3 regions of the Prochlorococcus sp. genome follow, and region 2 is predicted to be linked to each of the others. Evidence: predicted binding sites of a transcription regulator. Region 2 holds the regulator's gene; each other region holds the start of a gene.

Region 1 (6,121 bases), on a different contig from region 2:
CTATTAAATCAGTAAGCGAAGTAGGAATAACTCCTAAAGATCAAAGGCAGGAAAAATCTTCTTTAGAAATTAAAGGCAATGATATTTTTATAAAAGTTGGGGATAGCAGAAGAGGCTGGGTAGATAGTTATAAATATCTTCTTGAAGCATCAAGCAATGAAAGTCTTGAGAAAGAAGTTAATGTTCATATTAACTTAGAAGATATTAGGCCAGCAGGAGAATCATTAAAAGGTTTTGGAGGTATGGCGAATCCTATTAAATTAAAGGATCTATACTCTCGAGTTGCTTCTCTATTAGGAAAAGCGATTGGTAGAAAGCTAAATACAGTTGAGTGTTGCTTACTTATTGACGAAGCAGCTGTAACAATAGTTGCAGGTAATATAAGAAGAAGCGCTGGCATGAGGCAGTTTGCATCTGATGACAAAGAAGCAGCATCAGCTAAAGAGAATCTATGGAGTCAAGACGAAGACGGTAATTGGAGAATCGATCCCGAAAAGGACGCTCTTAGAATGGCAAATCATACAAGGGTTTATCATACAAAGCCTTCTTATCAAACAATTCTGGATGCTGTAACCAAGCAATTTCATTCAGGTGAAGGAGCAATTCAATTTGCTCCAGAAGCAATAGCAAGATCAAATGCAGATATTTTGAACGGAGAAGATCTCAAAAATGAATTCATAGAAATATATTCGGAACAAGGTAAAGAGGAAGCTAGAAATTGGATTAATCTAAATTACGGACCTTTTTCTGAAGAAGAACTAGATCATAGAATGAGTAGATATGGACTTAATCCTTGCGGAGAAATATTAGGCAACGATTTTCATTGTAACTTGGCCGAAGTTCACCTAAATCAGATAGATCCGGAAAATATTGAAGAACAAAAAAAAGCCTTTAAAGCTGCAGCTCTTTCAGTGGCATGTTTGCTAAATCATGAATTCGAAGTTGAGAGATATAGAAAAAGTAGGGAGTATGATCCTATTGTAGGAGTTAGTTTTACAGGATTATTTGATTTCTTTGTACATGCGTTTGGAACCCCTTGGTTGAAATGGTGGGAAGCTGGGAGACCTGACAACGAAGAAGGAAAAGAATTTAAAAAGCAAGAAGCTAAATTCTTAGATTCATGGAGAAAAACTGTAAAAGAAACTGTTTGGGAATACTGCGACAAACATAATCTCAGAAGACCTAATAGATGCACAACAGTTCAACCTGCTGGCACCAAAAGTCTTTTAACTGGAGCTGCTCCTGGATGGCATCCACCTAAAGCACAAAGATTTTTAAGAAGAATAACTTTCAGAAAGAATGATCCTATTGCTTTAGCTTGTATGGATTATGGTTACTCTGTTGTTCCATCTCAATCCGATAAAGATGAAAAAGGATGTTTACTTGATAATCCATTTGACCCAAGATGTACTGAATGGCTCGTTGAAATCCCAACAGAAGTAAGTTGGGCAAACATAGAAGGAGCAGATCAAATAGATATTAATAACTTCTCTGCCCTTGCACAATTCGATTTTTATATGCAAGTTCAAAAGTTTTATACAGAACATAATACTTCTGCAACTGTTGAATTTAGAGAAAGTGAAATTGAAGATTTAGCAAAAGCAATACATAATGCGATAGAAAATAACGAAGGGTATATTTCTGCAGCATTATTAGCTCGATTCAGTGCAAATGCTACATTCCCAAGATTACCTTTTGAACCTATAAGTAAAGAGGAATATTTATCTTTGCAGGAACAGGTAACTGAAAGGAAAGTAAATAATGATTTCTTTGATGCACTTAATAAATATGATATTGGAGAGCTCTCCGAAGCAGGACCAGCTGGTTGTGATTCAGATAAGTGTTTACTTCCGTTAGCTAAACCAGAAAATTAAATATTAAATTATTTGTAAATTAATTAAATTTTGTTTTTAAAAATTTAATTTATGGCTACATCTTAAGTAGGTATATAAATTGACTATGACATTAAGCTTAAATATTGGTAAATTTTTTAATGATTCATCTACTCATGCTTTAGTTGACGAGCTTAGGAAAAGAAATACAAAAGAGTCAATATTAGAATTTGAAGAGAAATTTAACTCTAGAAACGAAAAAAATCTACATATTTATATATGTAGATTTCTTAAAAATAGATCTATATCTCGAGCTTTAGCTTCTAAGTGGCTAATTACAATGATTAACGACAAAGAGTTAAAAATTAATTCTCTGAAAAATTAGATAATTAAGTCAGAGCAGAAAGCCTCCAAAGAGCTATCCCAAAAATTGAAACACCCATTATTAAAGTAAAAGCCAAAGCATTAACCACTTGAACCTTCTCAGTCATGACATTCGCGAATGGAAGTAACTGCGCATACAAAGGTTTTTCTTCAACTACTTGAGCTTTTTTACTAGGAGATTTTTTGTTTCTTGAGAACATAAACATCGTTATAATCCTCTGAATTTTACATTTAAAAAGTAAAGTTATTAAAAATAAATAGATTAATTGAACAAAATGTAACCTGTCTAAATCATTAAATTATTCTAAAAAAAGATTTCATCCCACTTAATAGATAAATTTTCTTCGATTTAGCAGTAAAAATGTCATTTAAAGCCTTCACAAAAAATTACCTGTGTGTTAATATTAATTTGTAGCAACCGCTACCAAAACGTTCAACTTGTAATAATGCAAGCCGCAAATCGACTCAAGCCATGGAACGGGGACTTGGGCGAAACCGGAGAAAATAGATGACACTTATCTACAGAGGACAAAAATACGTCCAAAACAAAGTAGCTGCAAAAAAACAGCATACAGAATTAACTTATAGAGGCAAAGCTTACACAAGTTAATTACTATACAAAAATAAAAAAGGCTACGTTACGTGGCCTTTTTTTATTGCTCAAAATATCAGATGCTCAATTTATAACTAACCATCATAAATTTTACAATGAGAATTTGTAGGATGCAAAATACATTCCTCATCCCAGTACTCATTAAAAGTATCTTTTGGTAATTGATAATTAAAATCGTGCATCCTCCATATGTCATTCAGTGAATTGTTGAGGATGGTAAAAGGTGTTGTAAGTTTCATAACCTTCCTTTGTAACTAGTTACTCTCTAAAACGAGTCCACCTATGAAGTCAAGCGAAGAAATACTCAATTGTACTTTCAAACAATGATATAAGATGATTAAATATTAAACCTTAAGAGGAAAATCATGACAGAGGAAAAACCTCTATTTAAAACTCCTTATGATATTAAAGATGTAAGTGCTCTTTTTGCGATAGTAGCCTTTGTTTTAATTATTGCTGCCATAGTTGGTAATAATTTATTTGGGATATTTCAACAAAATGTTAATTTTGGCTAATTCATTTTGATAATAAGTAATCTAATATCTTCTTCATTGAAAAAACAAGAACCTGTTCTTTAGTTCCCTCATGAAGAATAATATCGAGTGATACCCTTATTTTCCTTTTTTGTTAATTGTATAGATTTATTAATAGAACATAGTCATATCAATCAATCTAGTATTTTTGCTTATTGATCCCAATAAATTCTTCCAATAATATGAACGAAATTTATAAAAGGTTTATTTTATGAGTATTCAAAGAAGTCAAAATCATAAGAGACAATCAAAAAGTAATTCAGAATGGCTAGATGAAATGATAAATATTATAGACAGAATGAAAAACAAACTTTAGAACGTAATCGTAATGGGATTTCCACATTGCCCTATTTGTGTGGCTCTAGCATTTTTCACCTTTTGTGTAGTGGTCACTCGCAGCTACATGTTGTTTTTTCTTTATAACGAGTCTTTAAAAAGAAGATCTCCTTTTTTACCTATTCCAAAATACAACCTTAATCCTTTATAGCGATCTGCCAGTAGGGATAATTTATACTTGATTTTTCTCTAATTAATTGTAATTTTCTAGAATTTATTTTTACAACTATTCCGTCAGTTGGATAGTCAGTAAATAATTTTTTATCTAACCATTGTTTCCTAAAGACTTGGACTTGGCTTGTGTAATTACAGCTTTTAATGTCTGGGGTGTTGAAGCCAAGTTTTTTAAGATATTGAATGGTTTCGTATTGATTAAGCTTTCCATTAATAATTTGGAAACCGCAAAAGCTGATACCTTCTGGAGACCCTGCTGCAGCTCGGACGAAGCCTGATGCAATTCTTTGGGAAAAGTTGGGAGATCTATTTGGAGTGAAAAGTTCGCCTCTAATTTGCATAATTCCTGAAACAGGAAGTTTGAGGGGTATGTCTTGAATTTCAGCAATTTTGTTTGTGACATCTATACCTTTTCTAGAAATGGACTTTTCTAAGTTGCCATCTCTGTATTGCAAAGCAATAGCAATGCCATCAATCTTAGGCTCTATTAACAATCGAGTATCAGGCAGCAATCCTTCTAAGAATTCATCAATAGAATTCTTTTTTAATGAAGGTAATGGGAGAGATTTTTTATTAGTAAAGTAATCGCAATCAGGATCTATTCTTAAAAGATTTTTTTCTAACTGATCAAATTGTTTATCTGTAATTAAGGCATTGCCTATTCTGTAATTGTGGTCGTACCATTCGAGTCTCTCTTCAAGATATGTTGTCATAATTTATTGGCTCCTTTAATATCATATATTTCTTGAAAACTAGATTGATATCTAGTTATATCAACAGATTTCATATGAAATTATACATTAGTTTCACAAAAGTTTTCTAAAAAATTAACCTTCTTTTGCTATACTTATAAAGTTAAAAATTTAATATTTTTCACCAGGAGAGGTGGTCGAGTGGTTTAAGGCTCTAGTCTTGAAAACTAGCGTACCGGCAACGGTACCGTGGGTTCGAATCCCACCCTCTCCGCCATATTTATAGACAAGAAATTTTAACTTGTGTTTTTGGGAAACTGAAAGCACTTTTTTATTGGAAACATAGGATTTTTGATTAGTCTTATGTTTTTGAAGAGTTTTTGAGTAATTCATTCAATTCAAAGAGTTCTTCTTTGGTAAATTCGCGATATTCTCCTGTTGACACGTCTAATTTAATATTCATAATTCTTACACGCTTCAATGATTTTACTCTGAATCCTAGGGATTCACACATTCTCCTAATCTGACGGTTAAGTCCTTGAGTGAGTATGATTCTGAATTTTTTTGGCCCCAATTGTTTTACGAAACAATTCTTAGTAATGGTATCTAATATTTCAACGCCATTACTCATGCTTTGAATAAAGTCTCTATTAATAGGTCGATTAACGCTTACGATGTATTCTTTTTCATGATTATTTCTTGCTCTGAGTATTTTATTTACGATATCTCCATCGTTAGTTAAGAAAATTAATCCCTCACTGGGCTTATCCAATCTTCCAATTGGAAAAATTCTTGTAGGATATTTAATGAAATCTATGATATTGTCGGATTCTACTCTTCTATCGGTTGTGCAAACAATTCCAGCAGGTTTATTAAAAACTAAGTATATTTTTTCTTGTTTCGTTGATTTCTCTATTCTTTGACCTTCAACTTCTACTTGATCTCCATCCTCTACCTTGGTACCCATTTCTGGAATTTCACCATTAATAGTTACTTTTCCTTCTTCAATTAGACTATCCGCTACCCTTCTAGAGCAATAACCGAGTTCACTTAAATATTTATTTATTCTAGTAGCCATTTTGTCAAAGTTACCTTTTAATAATTTGAAATTTAGTTATTTTCTCGAAAAAAAATTCTTGACTTTATTTTAACCAATTGATTTAGTAAGCATAATAAAATTGCAACTTTAAAGGGATCCTGTTGTGACTTTTGCTATTGATCTACTACTAACTATTTAAATTCTAGTTTTCTTTCGAGTCTGTGGATGACTTACCAAGTTGCGGATTTATATTTAGATAATAGAACTGCTTATTGTTTGATATTAAGGTTTTATTGATTAACTCTTAGCGCGCTTGCTTCATTAATCTGAATATTAATAAATCATTTTTCATAAAAGATGTCTACACATATACCAAAAATGTTCTATGTCGATAGTGGTCGTTTTGAACTTATCAGTTTCTATTTTTCTTGATGATGACCTTTGCATTAAGACTTTTATTGATGGATGCTTCATTGAATATACAGGTTTGAATCCTGCTTTTTTTGCTTCGCTATGAA
Region 2 (6,121 bases):
AATCTTTTTTAAATTCTGCCCAAAAATCGATATTGATATTATTTTTTGCTCTAATTATTTGCTCTGTGCTTGTATTGAAAAGTTTTATATTTCAACCCACTTTTCTTCTTAAGAAATTTGGACAATTATCTATTGATCCTGAAATAGCTTTTACAAATAATAAACCTACTTTTCTTGAGTTTTATGCAGATTGGTGCGAAGTTTGTAAGGAAATGGCTCCAAAAGTTGATGATATTAAAAAAAAATATGAAAAAGATATTAATTTTGTTTTTTTAAATGTAGATAATCCAAAATGGGAAAAATACATAAGAAATTTCAATGTTAATGGAATTCCACAAATAAATATTTTTGATAATGATTCCAATTTAGAACTCACATTTATTGGAAAACAGGAAGAAGAAACTATAAAAGAATCTCTCGATAACTTATACGATAAATTTAGAGGTGATTCACAAATTCTAAATTCAGAATTCTCAATAATCAAAGCCAATAAAAATTATCAATCCTCTCCAAGAAGTCATGGATAAATTTATTTCCAATTCAATGCTTCAGATACAGATGGAAAATATTTGATAAATACTTTCTTACAGTCTTCAGCTATTTCCATATGTTCTTTTTGTGTTCCCTCTTTTGATCTTAGCTGTATATAATGAATCCAAGACCTGCAGGAACCAGTCATATAGATTCTTGTTGGGGTAGCTAAGGGCATAATAAATCTAGCGCATTCCTTTGCAATACCTTCATCTAGCATCTCTTCGTATAGTTTATTTGCTTCTTGAAAGTGTTTTGAAATTTTTTCTGAAAATTTTATTTTAAGTCCATCCGGTATGTCATCAATGCTATTTTGACGATTCTTTTGATCTTGCCTTCTTAAGTTTGGGATAGGAATTTCATTTCCTAGTAAACTAGTGTCAGCATATCTTTGTGAGAATTCTTGAAAAGTAAATGATCTATGTCTAAGAATTTGAGCCGCTATACCTCTATTAGTTTCGATTTTCAATGTCATGCATGATTGTTCAAAAACTGACCAGTGCTCATGTTGTATGCAATATCTTAATAATCCGGCGAATTTATCATTAGCCTGATTCGAAGGATTAGAGACTCTGGCGATGTAAGCCATTGTTTTTTCTGCCTCTGGAGTTAATGAAATTAGCTCAACTTTACTCATATTAAATTTTGGCTAAAGTAACCTGTTCTGGTTGATTTTGATACTTACCTTTTCTATCTTCATATGTTGTAGAGCAAGGATCACCCTCAAAAAATAATAGTTGACAAATACCTTCATTTGCATAAATCCTACAATCTGCACCGGAACTGTTGCTGAACTCTAATGTAAGATGCCCCTCCCAACCGGCCTCGGCTGGAGTTGTATTTACTATAATTCCGAGACGAGCATAAGTACTTTTACCGATACAAATCACGGTAATATTTTCTGGTACTTTCATTTTCTCTAAAGCAACTCCTAGGCCGTAAGAATGAGCAGGTAAAATAAAAAATTCACCATCTTTATCTTCGTGAAGAATGGTTTTTTCTAAATTATCAGGATTAAATTTCTTTGGATTCATAACAGTTCCCGGGACATGCTTAAATATTAAAAACTCTTTAGAAGAAAGTCTTAAATCATAGCCATATGAAGAACATCCATAACTTAAAACTGCATTTTTTTTATTATTAGGATCTAGATGTCTGACTAAATTTGATTGAAAAGGATTTATCATGCCTTCAGAAGCTTTTTGGTTTATCCAGAGATCATTTTTGAGCATAATTTCTATGAGCGAAGTTCTGTAATTTGGTCAGCCATTAACAAGAAATTTTTTGGAATGGATGTACCAGTAAGGATTACATCTCCTGATATAAATCGGTTTTCAAGTGTTGAAATCAAATCATCTTTACTGATAATATTCATCTCGACAGCTAGAAAAACTTCATCAAGAATAATTTGATCATATTCTCCATAAAGTAATTCTTTTTTGCAAAAATTCCATAATTCTATTATTGAATTATTAATAGATTTAGAAATATTATTGTTTATGTTTTCTGGCTCATATTGATCATAAGAATTAGAAGATCTTATCCAGGTAAGATTACCGCAAAGTTTTTGAGCATTGGAAATTCCTTGTTTTACGCCTCCCTTCATTAGTTGAACTAAAAGTACTTTTCTTCCTAAAGCTGCATTTCTTAGTGAATCTCTGATAATGGATGAATAACTGCCTCGATATGAAGATTGATAAATCTGAATTTGACCATTTTGATTTATGTTTCTTAATTTAAATTCTTTATTTTTATTTATGTTTACAACTTCATGATTACTTGTTAGATAACTATTTGACGAACTGGCTACCATTATTTTGAATTTACTTTTCTATATTAAGTATAGTTAGAATTTTATAACACTGCATATAGTGTAATTTTCCTTAAAGTAGCTTCTTAGAATAAAGAATTTTTTTTATAATAATTTAAAAAAAAATATAAGAATTGAAAAGTGTTACTGTTGATACAAGGTATTTCTTGCTGTCTTCTTAAGTTTTTTAATAGTAAAGATATTTATGTCACCTGCTTCTAGAGGATTCAGCCGCTTAACTCCGCAACCTTCCGGACAAAATACTATTAATACTATTGGTGAACGTTTTCCGATTAATAGAACATTAATGGAAGTCATAAAAGGTCTTGAAGGAGCTAGTACAGAAATGGTTGAGAGATCGAAAACAATATTTTTCCCAGGAGATCCTGCTGAAAGAGTTTATTTAATAAGAAGAGGAGCAGTAAGGTTATCAAGAGTTTATGAATCAGGAGAAGAAATTACTGTTGCATTGTTAAGGGAAAATAGCCTTTTTGGAGTTTTATCTCTCCTAACTGGACATAGGTCTGATCGTTTTTATCATGCTATTGCTTTTACAAGAGTTGAAATGATTACAGCTCCTGCAAATTCTGTTTTGAGAGCAATTGAAGCAGATGCATCCGTTGGTCTACTACTCTTGCAAGGCCTTTCAAGCAGGATTCTACAAACAGAAACAATGATAGAAACTCTTACACATAGAGACATGTCATCTCGCCTAGTAAGTTTTTTGATGGTTTTGTGTCGAGATTTTGGAGTGGCAAGTGAAAAGGGTATTACTATTGATTTGAGACTTTCTCATCAAGCTATAGCAGAGGCAATAGGTTCTACAAGAGTTACCATTACAAGATTATTAGGAGATTTGAAAGATTCAGGATTACTAACTATTGAAAGAAAGAAGATTACAGTTTTTGATCCAATAGCACTTTCAAAAAGATTTAATTGATATTTAATCAATCAATTCTCTATTATGATGAGTATGAAATATTTAAATATATAAATATATTGTGTCTGGTTGGCTTTTCATTATTTTCTTATTACTACTTGGAGGTTTAATCTCAACGTTAGGTGACTTATTAGGTTCTAAGATAGGTAAGGCTAGATTAAGCATTTTAAAGTTAAGACCAAAAAAAACTGCAATTTTAATTACAATTTTGACAGGCAGCCTGATAAGTGCTTCATCTTTGTTCTTAATGATATTAGTAAATAGACAGTGGAGAGTAGGGCTATTTAGGTTAGGAGATTTACAGAAAAAACTTCAAGAAAGTAAACAAGTTTTGATACCTTTAGAAAAAGAAAGAGAAAAACTAGAAAATAAAATAAAAGCTAAAGAGACTGAATTTAAGCAATTAGAAAGGAATATAATTGCATTAAGAAGCGGGAAATTTGTAATAAGAAGTGGGCAATCTTTAATTATTTCAGAGATAAGTTCTTCTAACCTAGAAGATATTAAATCTAAAATAGAAAATATTATTATTAATGCCAATAGATATACTCATAAGATAGTTAAACCAAAAAATAAAGAAGTTTCCAATTTATTGTTATTGAGAAAAAATCATATAGAAGATATTCAAAATACTATTTTAAATGGAGGTAATTGGGTAATTAATATAAAATCTGTAAGGAATGTTTTAACAGGAGAAAATTTTGTGTATGCTTTTCCTGAAATAACAGAAAATAAGATAATAGTTAGAAAAGGTGAAAAAATAACAAGAATTGACTTCAAACAAGAAGATTTTAATAAAAAAGATTTTGGTGATAAGGTAAATTTTCTTCTATCTTCTAGTTTGGCCGAAATCAAGAGAAGAGGTTCACTTATAAATGAAATTAAATTGCGAGGCGATTCTATAAAAGAATTAAAAGACTTCTTAAATAAAAATGATAAAACTAATTTTGAATTAGAAGTAGTCTCTTTGATTAACAGTAAGACTGCTCAACCAGTGGTTGTTGAACTAAATATAAATTATCCATAATCTTAGATGTCTAGAGTTATATCTATTGATCCAGGGATATCTAAATGTGGAGTGATAATAGCGGATATCAAAGAAAAAAAAGTGTATGAAGCAATAGTTATTAAAAGTCATCTACTTTTTAAATATGTTAAAAAAAAATATCAAAGCGGAAAAAACGTTCAGTTGTTAATTGGTAATGGAACAAGTAGTAAAAATTACATAAAATATTTAAATCAGTTTGATCCTAATTTGATTATTGCTGAAGAAAAAAATTCAACTTATAGGGCTAAAGAAAGATATTTTGAAATTTTCCCCTTAATGGGCATAAAATGTTTTTTACCAAGAGAGATATTTATTTTGAATAAAAATTTAGATGCATTAGCTGCTTTAATTATTATGGAAGATTATTTCAAAATTAAATTTGATGTAAGTGAAAAACTTAAGACTAAAACTTGGCTGAAATAATGAATTTATATTCATTTCCTGCTTCAAGTTCATAATCTTTCTTTAAAAAAAATCTCAATAATGAATCTTCAATTAATGCTCTGCCTAAAGGTGGGTTTACAAACAAAACTCCTTTTCCAAATGACCATGTGAAGGACCACTTGAAATCGCTTGCTTCCACAACTCCTTTTACTTCTTTTTTGGTGAAACAATATTCTTTAACACTTACATGTGCAGTTGTCTCAGGCTTCTCTTTCATTTATAAGTTTTCTTCTCTATGGAAGGAATTTAATTCACTAATAATATAATCTTCATTTTTATCATTTAGTTCTATGAGTGATTCGATTAATTTTTTATAAACTCTATCCAAAGTAAAACTTTCTTTTGAAGATATATTTCCTAAGACATGGGAAATAGTATTGAAGGTTTTCTTTCTTTCATTAACGGGTGGGGATCCTATACCTATTTTTATTCTATTAAAATTTTCAGTCTGCAATTTATTAATGATATCTTTAAGTCCATTATGTCCTCCAGAACTTCCTTTTTTCCTAAATCTAATTTTACCTAGGGGTAGATCAATATCATCAACTATTATAAAAAGACGATCCAAATCTATTTTGTACCAGTCCACTATCGCCCTTACAGCATTTCCACTGTTATTCATAAAAGTGTTTGGCATAAATAATCTATAAGTAAATTTATTTATTTTGAATTCTGAATAATAACTTTTAAGCTTATTTTTCAAAGTAAATTTAGAATCGTATTTTTCCGAAAAATTTTCAAGTAGTAAAAAACCAATATTATGTCGATTTTTAATATATTCTTTACCAGGATTCCCCAAACCAATTATAAATTTCTCATTACTATTCATAATTACAATTTTATATGTAAATTTTTATAAATTATAAAATAGAAACTTAATAAGGGTTTTCAATTGTGAATGAGAACACAAAATAAAGATTTTATTTTCTTATTTAATGAAATTATAAATTTTTACCTATTTACAAAATATTTACATAATATAAATTTAATTACTCTACAAAAATAATTTAAAGTAATTTAAGAATTTTAATTGCCATTCCAATCGACTGAGAATCCCTGAAGGAGTAAAGATTGGTTATAAATTTGTAGGAGAATAACAAGAAAAACTAGTAAAAGTAAACCTATTACGGTCATAATAGGAACAGCTCCCCATCCAGGAACAACTTTTCCTTGACCTGAATTTCCAATAGCTTTTAAAAGAGTTCCTAATGCAGTTTTTTGGCCCATAGTAATTTCTCTAAATCAAATATATTTCGTTATTGTATAAGAGTTAATACATAAATTGTTTACAAATTTACTAAAATTGATGCAAACTTTATCATCCGCACCAGATCCTGCAGTTTCTGTA
Region 3 (6,121 bases), on a different contig from region 2:
GCTGCGAATTTGAAGCAGCTATTTTTACTAATTTAACTCAAGATCATCTTGATTATCACTCAGATATGGAATCTTATTTTCAAACAAAAAGAAAATTATTTTTCCCACCTTATTTAAAAGATAAAGATGGAATTTCCGTATTAAATCATGATGACCTCTGGATATCTAAATTATCATCTGACCTTGAAAAGGGATCGTCATTAGTCTCTACAAAGATTACTAAGAGTGAATTTAAAAATGAAGAATTATTTTATGTAACAGATAAAATTTTTACTGGAAATGGTTGCTCATGCATCTTTCATACCCCTGAAGAAAAAATAAACCTTTTTGTTCCACTAGTTGGAGAGTTTAATTTAATGAATGCAATTCAAGCAATAACAATTTTGTATAAACTTAATTTCTCTTTAAAAGATTTATCAAGATTAATAAAATCTTTCCCTGGTACTCCTGGGAGAATGGAGAAAATTGATATCGAAAATAATGATGTTTCAGCATTACTACCAAATGTAATTGTTGACTATGCTCATACACCTGATGGTTTAAAGAAAGTTTTGAAATCAATTAAAAAACTTTGTGAAGGAAAACTTATAACTGTTTTTGGATGTGGTGGAGATCGAGATTCTAGTAAAAGGCCTTTAATGGGATCAATAGCTGAAGAGTTTTCTGATTACGTTTTCATTACATCAGATAATCCAAGATCAGAAGACCCTGAAAAAATAGTAAGTGAGATTTTAAAGGGTATTGAAAAAAGAGATCAAATAAAAATTGAAATTGACAGATTTATAGCAATAAAGGAATCTATTGAATTTGCAAAAAAAGAAGATATTATTTTAATCGCAGGCAAAGGGCATGAGGACTATCAAATTCTTAATGATAAAATAATTGATTTTGATGATAGAAAAATTGCTTATAAATTTTTAGAAGAAAAAAGTAAATCCAAATAAAATTTCTTAAGCAAATAAGAGAGCTATTTGCACAAATCACAAGAAAAGTTTCTTAGAATTAAAAAAAATTTTATTCTTCAAAAATGAAAGGTTTAGCGTTGGTTGTAGGCTCTGGTGGAATCGGTACCCAACTAGCTACAGATCTGAGCAAAAGTGAAAAAGAATTGGATGTCGTTTTGTGTGGAAGAAAAAGTCAATTTAATTCTTTTTGGGAATTAGACATAGAGGATTCTCAATCACTTTTGCAGTTTAAAAGTAAAATTTCGAATCATTCTTCAAAATTAAGATTGGTAGTTAACGCTACTGGAAGACTTCATAGTGAAAATCTTAAGCCAGAAAAAAGATTACAACATCTTGATAAAAAAAATATGATGGAAAGTTTTTCAATAAATGCCTTTTCTCCTATTTTATTAGCTAAAGCTATTGAAGAATTTATACCAAAAGATAGTGATTTTAATTTTGCGAGTTTAAGTGCAAGAGTTGGAAGCATTGGAGATAATCAAACTGGAGGTTGGTATTCATATAGAGCTGCAAAATCTGCGCAAAATCAGTTTTTTAAATCTTTGAGTATTGAGTGGGCTAGACGTTTTCCAAAAGCTACTATTACATTGCTTCATCCAGGGACAGTAGATACTGATTTATCTAGACCTTTTCATAAATTTGTTCCAGAACATAAATTATTTAGTACAGAAAAATCATCCCAATTCTTGATCAATATTATTAAAAATCAATCACCAGCATCTACCGGAAAATTTATTGCATGGGATAGCTCAGAAATTCCCTGGTAATTTTTTTATTTCTTCAGAAAGTAAATCAATTTCATCGTTTGTTGTCATCTGATGCACGCATGCTCTAAACCATTTTGGGTCTTCTAAAACTCTAATCCAAATTTTCTTTTCTCCAAGTTTCTTCACAAATTTGTACTTATCTTCAATATTGTCGATATTAAAACTAACTATCCCATTTAAGTATTTTTTTTCTAAAACTAATTCAATTTCTTTAAATTGACTTAAACTATCCCAAAGTCTTCCACTTAATCTTTTGATATTTTTGCTTTTTTCTTTTTCAGTACAGTCTTTATCCAAAAGATCTAAAGAATTCCGAAGACCTGCAAGTAAAGGAATACAAGAGGTAGCTACTTCAAACTTTCTTGCATCTTCATGAAAAAGATTATCTGAAGGTTCATAAATTCCTTGTTCTTTTTTTAATGATTTCCAACCAATTATTGTTGGATCTGTTTCATGAATAAATCTATCTGAGACATAAATAGCTCCAAGTCCTTCAGGACCACATGCCCATTTATGAGAAGTTATGGAATATAGATCAGAATAAAAAACTTCATCTTCAATTTTTATATGACCAAAGGTTTGAGCACCATCAACAAGTAGATAAGAATTTGCGCGATTATTTTTTAATTCGATAGAAATTTGTTTTAAAGGAATTTTATATCCAAAGTTCCACAAAATATGAGAAATAATTAGGATCTTAGTCTTACTATTTAGATTTTTTGAAATCTCTAAAATTATATTTTCATCGTTTAGATTTTTAATTTTTTGGATTGGTAAAATTTTGAATATTAATTTATTTCTCCTACAAAATTCTCTACTTGCAGCTACTACTCCAGGATGTTCACAGTCACTTATTAACAATTCTTCTCCCTCTTCTACTTTTATACCCCAAAAAGGCAAAATCATTCCAGAAGATATATTCTCAGTTAAAGCTACATTTTTTGAATTAACACCTAATTTTTCCGCAATTATTCTTTTTGTGATCAATATTTCTTTATAAATAAAAGGCCACATATCATTTGTAAATGGTCCTAAATCTTGAATGATTTCCCAAGTTTTAACTATTGCTTCTAGAGAAGATTTTGGTAATGGTCCTTGACCTCCATAATTGAAGTAATATTTATTTTTTAATGCGGGTATTTGATCTCTTAAATTAATTGTCATTCATATTTAAAATTAAATTTCTTGAGAAGGGCTAAATATTCCCTACTAAAGTAACTGTTCTAAATTCAATATCTTCAATAACTTTCCAAGGTTCATTACTTCTCTCCGCGAATTCTAAGTTTTTAAAACATAGATCTTTAAAATCATTTAGGAATTCTGGCTCATACCACGCTCCACTAATACATCCTGTCCATAGATCATGATCATTTTGCAATCTTAAAGGAACTTTTTTACTTGAGACAATATCGCTTATGGCTATTCTTCCATTATCTTTAAGAACTCTTTTTATATTTCTTAAAAGATTTTTTCTAGATTCAGGATTTACTAAATTTAAAACGCAATTACTTAAAATGATATCAACTGATTTGTCTGCGATTAATGGATTTAAATCTTTATCTATTTCATCGAGATTTTCAATTGATCCTCCAAGAAATTCTGTATTGTTGAAACCTATCTTTTCTGAAAACTTTTTTGAAGCAGATCTTGATAATTTAAGCATATCAGGATTTTGATCAACCCCAATTACTTTCCCTTTTTCCCCAACAATTTGAGAACAAATAAAGGCATTTTTGCCGCTCCCACTACCAAGATCTAAAACAATATCATTTTTCTTTACATATTTTGTTGGATCACCACATCCATAATCTCTCTCAATTACTTCTTCAGGAATTGCTTCAAGTAAAACAGGATTAAAACCAACAGGTGTGCAAAGACAACTCTCTTGTTCTAATGCAGCAGAACCATACCTTTCTTGAATAGCATCTTTATGATCAAGACCTTTCAAATTTTTATTTAACTCATCAGTATTGCAGCAATCGCTAGACATTAAAATAATTCTGATTATTAATTAATATAGCCAAAAAAAAACCCCTATTTAGGGGTTTTTTCTTTTTGGAATAAAATTATTTAGTGTAGTTAGCACCTCTGTAATTTAATTCTGCCTTTTCATTAGTTGAAGAAGCGTCATCCATTCTATTGGTGTATACGTTTCTTCTGTAGGTAAGTTCAACAGGTTGCTTAATTGCAGCCTTTTTGTTTTGAACGTAGTTTTTACCTCTGTAAGTTAAAGTAGTCATGTTTCGATGTGACAAAACGGCCATCCCCCGTTCCCTGGTATGACTCGAACTGCGCCCTCTAAAGAGGGTGAACGAAATGTAGCAATAGCTACTTTTTAATTATAAGCGTATTTTTGCGTTACTGTCCAGATATTACGGATAGAAATAATTTTTTAATTTTTTTTTAATTATTATCTTAAGTAAATTTTGGTGTGCTTTATATCTAAAAGGGATTAGGTTTATATTTAATTTCCGCTTTACTTATTAATTTAAATTTATGACAGGGTTTTTATATTTTTTGGGAAATACTTTGAGATGGCCCGCTTTAAAACCAAAAGAATTTTTTTCTTTACATGCATACTTTACTATTATTTATTTGATAACTTTTACATTAAGTAAAAATGAAGTTAATCAGTCAAATTTAGTATTTACATTAGGAATTTTAGCTCCTCTTTTAATAGCTATAGGTCAAGGTCTTCCTATAAATTGCTTAGATTTTAAATCATCATTAACTAAGGAATTAAGTAAAGAGTCGTAAAAAAGATTTTCAAAAAATAGATCACAAAACTTGGACTACTTCACTGATTTCAGGAATCATTTCTTTTAGCTTTCTTTCTATTCCCATTTTTAATGTCATGGTACTGCTTGGGCAGCTTCCACATGCTCCTTGAAGTCTTACTTTAACAATGGGACCATCAATTTCTGCTATTTCTACATTACCTCCATCTGATATTAAGAAAGGTCTTAGTTCATCTAAAACCGTTTCTACATTTTCATTTGTAAGTGGTAATGTTTCAGTACTCATAATTTTGAATTAACTTTATAATAAGCCTAGAAAGAAATGCGATTAATTGCAAAAAAAATAATTTTTCTGTTGTGACTTCTAAAAACATCCTAAATAAAAATAATAGTTATGATGCGATATTGGTAGGGGCAGGAATAATGAGCGGAACACTTGCGTTATTAATTACAGAGATTTTACCTGCAAAAAAAATATTAATTATAGAAAAGTTAAATAAACCAGGTAGTGAAAGTACTGGTGCATTTAATAATGCAGGAACTGGTCATGCTGCAAATTGCGAATTAAATTACACCCCCCTAGATGAAAATGGAGATTTACAAATAGACAAAGCTCTTTCTATAAATCGTTCCTTTGAAAATTCAATGTCTTTATGGGCCTCATTGTATGCAACTGGGAAGATAGATATTAAAAAATTTTTAAAATTTATTCCTCATATAAGCTTTGTCACAGGTACTGAAAATATTTCTTTTTTAAAAAAAAGATTTAAAGCAATGTCTGAATATCCAGAGTTTGCAGACATGGAATTTTCATCATCTTTTAATCAAATAAAATCATGGGCACCACTTATCACTAATAGTAGAAATGCATCAGATAAAGTTGCAGCTACTCGAATAAAAAGAGGAACAGATATCAATTTTGAGGCTTTAACAAGAGAATATCTAAATTATATTTCTAAGAATAAAAATGTTGAAATCAGCTATAACACAGAATTAATAGATTTAAAGAAAACAGATAAAAAACAATGGAAATTAAAAGTTCGTTCACTAGATAGAATAGTTTCCCTGAGCACTTCATATGTTTTCCTTGGAGCTGGAGGCAAAACAATAAACTTTTTGCAAAAATCTAAAATTCCAGAAGCTAAAATATATGGTGGTTTTCCTGTTAGTGGAAAATGGCTTATTTGTGAGGAAAAGTCGTTAACGGAAAAACATAATGCAAAAGTTTATGGGAAAGCAGATATAGGATCACCTCCAATGTCAGTGCCGCATTTAGATACAAGATGGATTGAAGGCAAAAAATTTCTTCTCTATGGTCCTTTTGCTGGATTCACGACTAAATTCTTAAAAAAAGGCTCTTACTTTGATTTATTTAGTTCAATTAAAAAAAATAATTTATTTTCTATGCTTGATGTTGGGATTAAGAATAACGAATTAATTAATTATCTTTTTTCACAATCTCTTAAGAGTCATAATTCTAGAGTTGAAAACTTAAGGAACATGATGCCATCAGCTGAGCCTTCTAATTGGTATTTAGAAAATGCTGGGCAAAGAGTTCAAATAATAAAAAAAACTAAAGATGGAGGCTCTTTGCAATTTGGCACGGAAATTGTCAACTCGGCAGATGGATCACTTTCTGCTTTATTAGGGG

The links. The regulator NtcA, encoded in region 2, controls nitrogen genes in cyanobacteria. The targets are predictions, from matches to a motif close to GTANCNNNNGNTAC.
Region 1: ACTF45_RS04515 (DUF4278 domain-containing protein) is a predicted target of NtcA. The motif match lies at 2,628-2,641, and genes of this name have one in related genera.
Region 3: ACTF45_RS03225 (DUF4278 domain-containing protein) is a predicted target of NtcA. The motif match lies at 4,051-4,064, and genes of this name have one in related genera.

The regions. Positions count from the first base shown of each region.
Region 1 is NZ_CBFHHZ010000002.1:256,424-262,544, reverse strand. Features, by position in the region: gene nrdJ (ribonucleoside-triphosphate reductase, adenosylcobalamin-dependent) at 1-1,874, shown strand, start outside; gene ACTF45_RS04525 (RNA recognition motif-containing protein) at 1,960-2,217, shown strand; gene ACTF45_RS04520 (hypothetical protein) at 2,222-2,416, opposite strand; gene ACTF45_RS04515 (DUF4278 domain-containing protein) at 2,725-2,826, shown strand; gene ACTF45_RS04510 (hypothetical protein) at 2,904-3,068, opposite strand; gene ACTF45_RS04505 (hypothetical protein) at 3,195-3,344, shown strand; gene ACTF45_RS04500 (NAD-dependent DNA ligase) at 3,836-4,585, opposite strand; tRNA gene ACTF45_RS04495 (tRNA-Ser) at 4,752-4,841, shown strand; gene ACTF45_RS04490 (pseudouridine synthase) at 4,926-5,642, opposite strand; gene ACTF45_RS04485 (vanadium nitrogenase) at 5,952-6,121, opposite strand, start outside.
Region 2 is NZ_CBFHHZ010000001.1:500,614-506,734, forward strand. Features, by position in the region: gene ACTF45_RS02600 (thioredoxin domain-containing protein) at 1-527, shown strand, start outside; gene thyX (FAD-dependent thymidylate synthase) at 530-1,168, opposite strand; gene dcd (dCTP deaminase) at 1,170-1,763, opposite strand; gene ACTF45_RS02615 (cob(I)yrinic acid a,c-diamide adenosyltransferase) at 1,769-2,344, opposite strand; gene ntcA (global nitrogen regulator NtcA) at 2,547-3,281, shown strand; gene ACTF45_RS02625 (DUF3084 domain-containing protein) at 3,343-4,308, shown strand; gene ACTF45_RS02630 (hypothetical protein) at 4,315-4,752, shown strand; gene ACTF45_RS02635 (DUF3146 family protein) at 4,733-4,990, opposite strand; gene pth (aminoacyl-tRNA hydrolase) at 4,991-5,602, opposite strand; gene psbH (photosystem II reaction center phosphoprotein PsbH) at 5,800-6,000, opposite strand; gene psbN (photosystem II reaction center protein PsbN) at 6,080-6,121, shown strand, end outside.
Region 3 is NZ_CBFHHZ010000002.1:23,772-29,892, forward strand. Features, by position in the region: gene ACTF45_RS03205 (UDP-N-acetylmuramoyl-L-alanyl-D-glutamate--2,6-diaminopimelate ligase) at 1-944, shown strand, start outside; gene ACTF45_RS03210 (SDR family NAD(P)-dependent oxidoreductase) at 1,028-1,732, shown strand; gene ACTF45_RS03215 (aminotransferase class V-fold PLP-dependent enzyme) at 1,715-2,896, opposite strand; gene ACTF45_RS03220 (methyltransferase domain-containing protein) at 2,928-3,722, opposite strand; gene ACTF45_RS03225 (DUF4278 domain-containing protein) at 3,799-3,972, opposite strand; gene ACTF45_RS03230 (hypothetical protein) at 4,229-4,489, shown strand; gene ACTF45_RS03235 (NifU family protein) at 4,511-4,756, opposite strand; gene ACTF45_RS03240 (malate:quinone oxidoreductase) at 4,798-6,121, shown strand, end outside.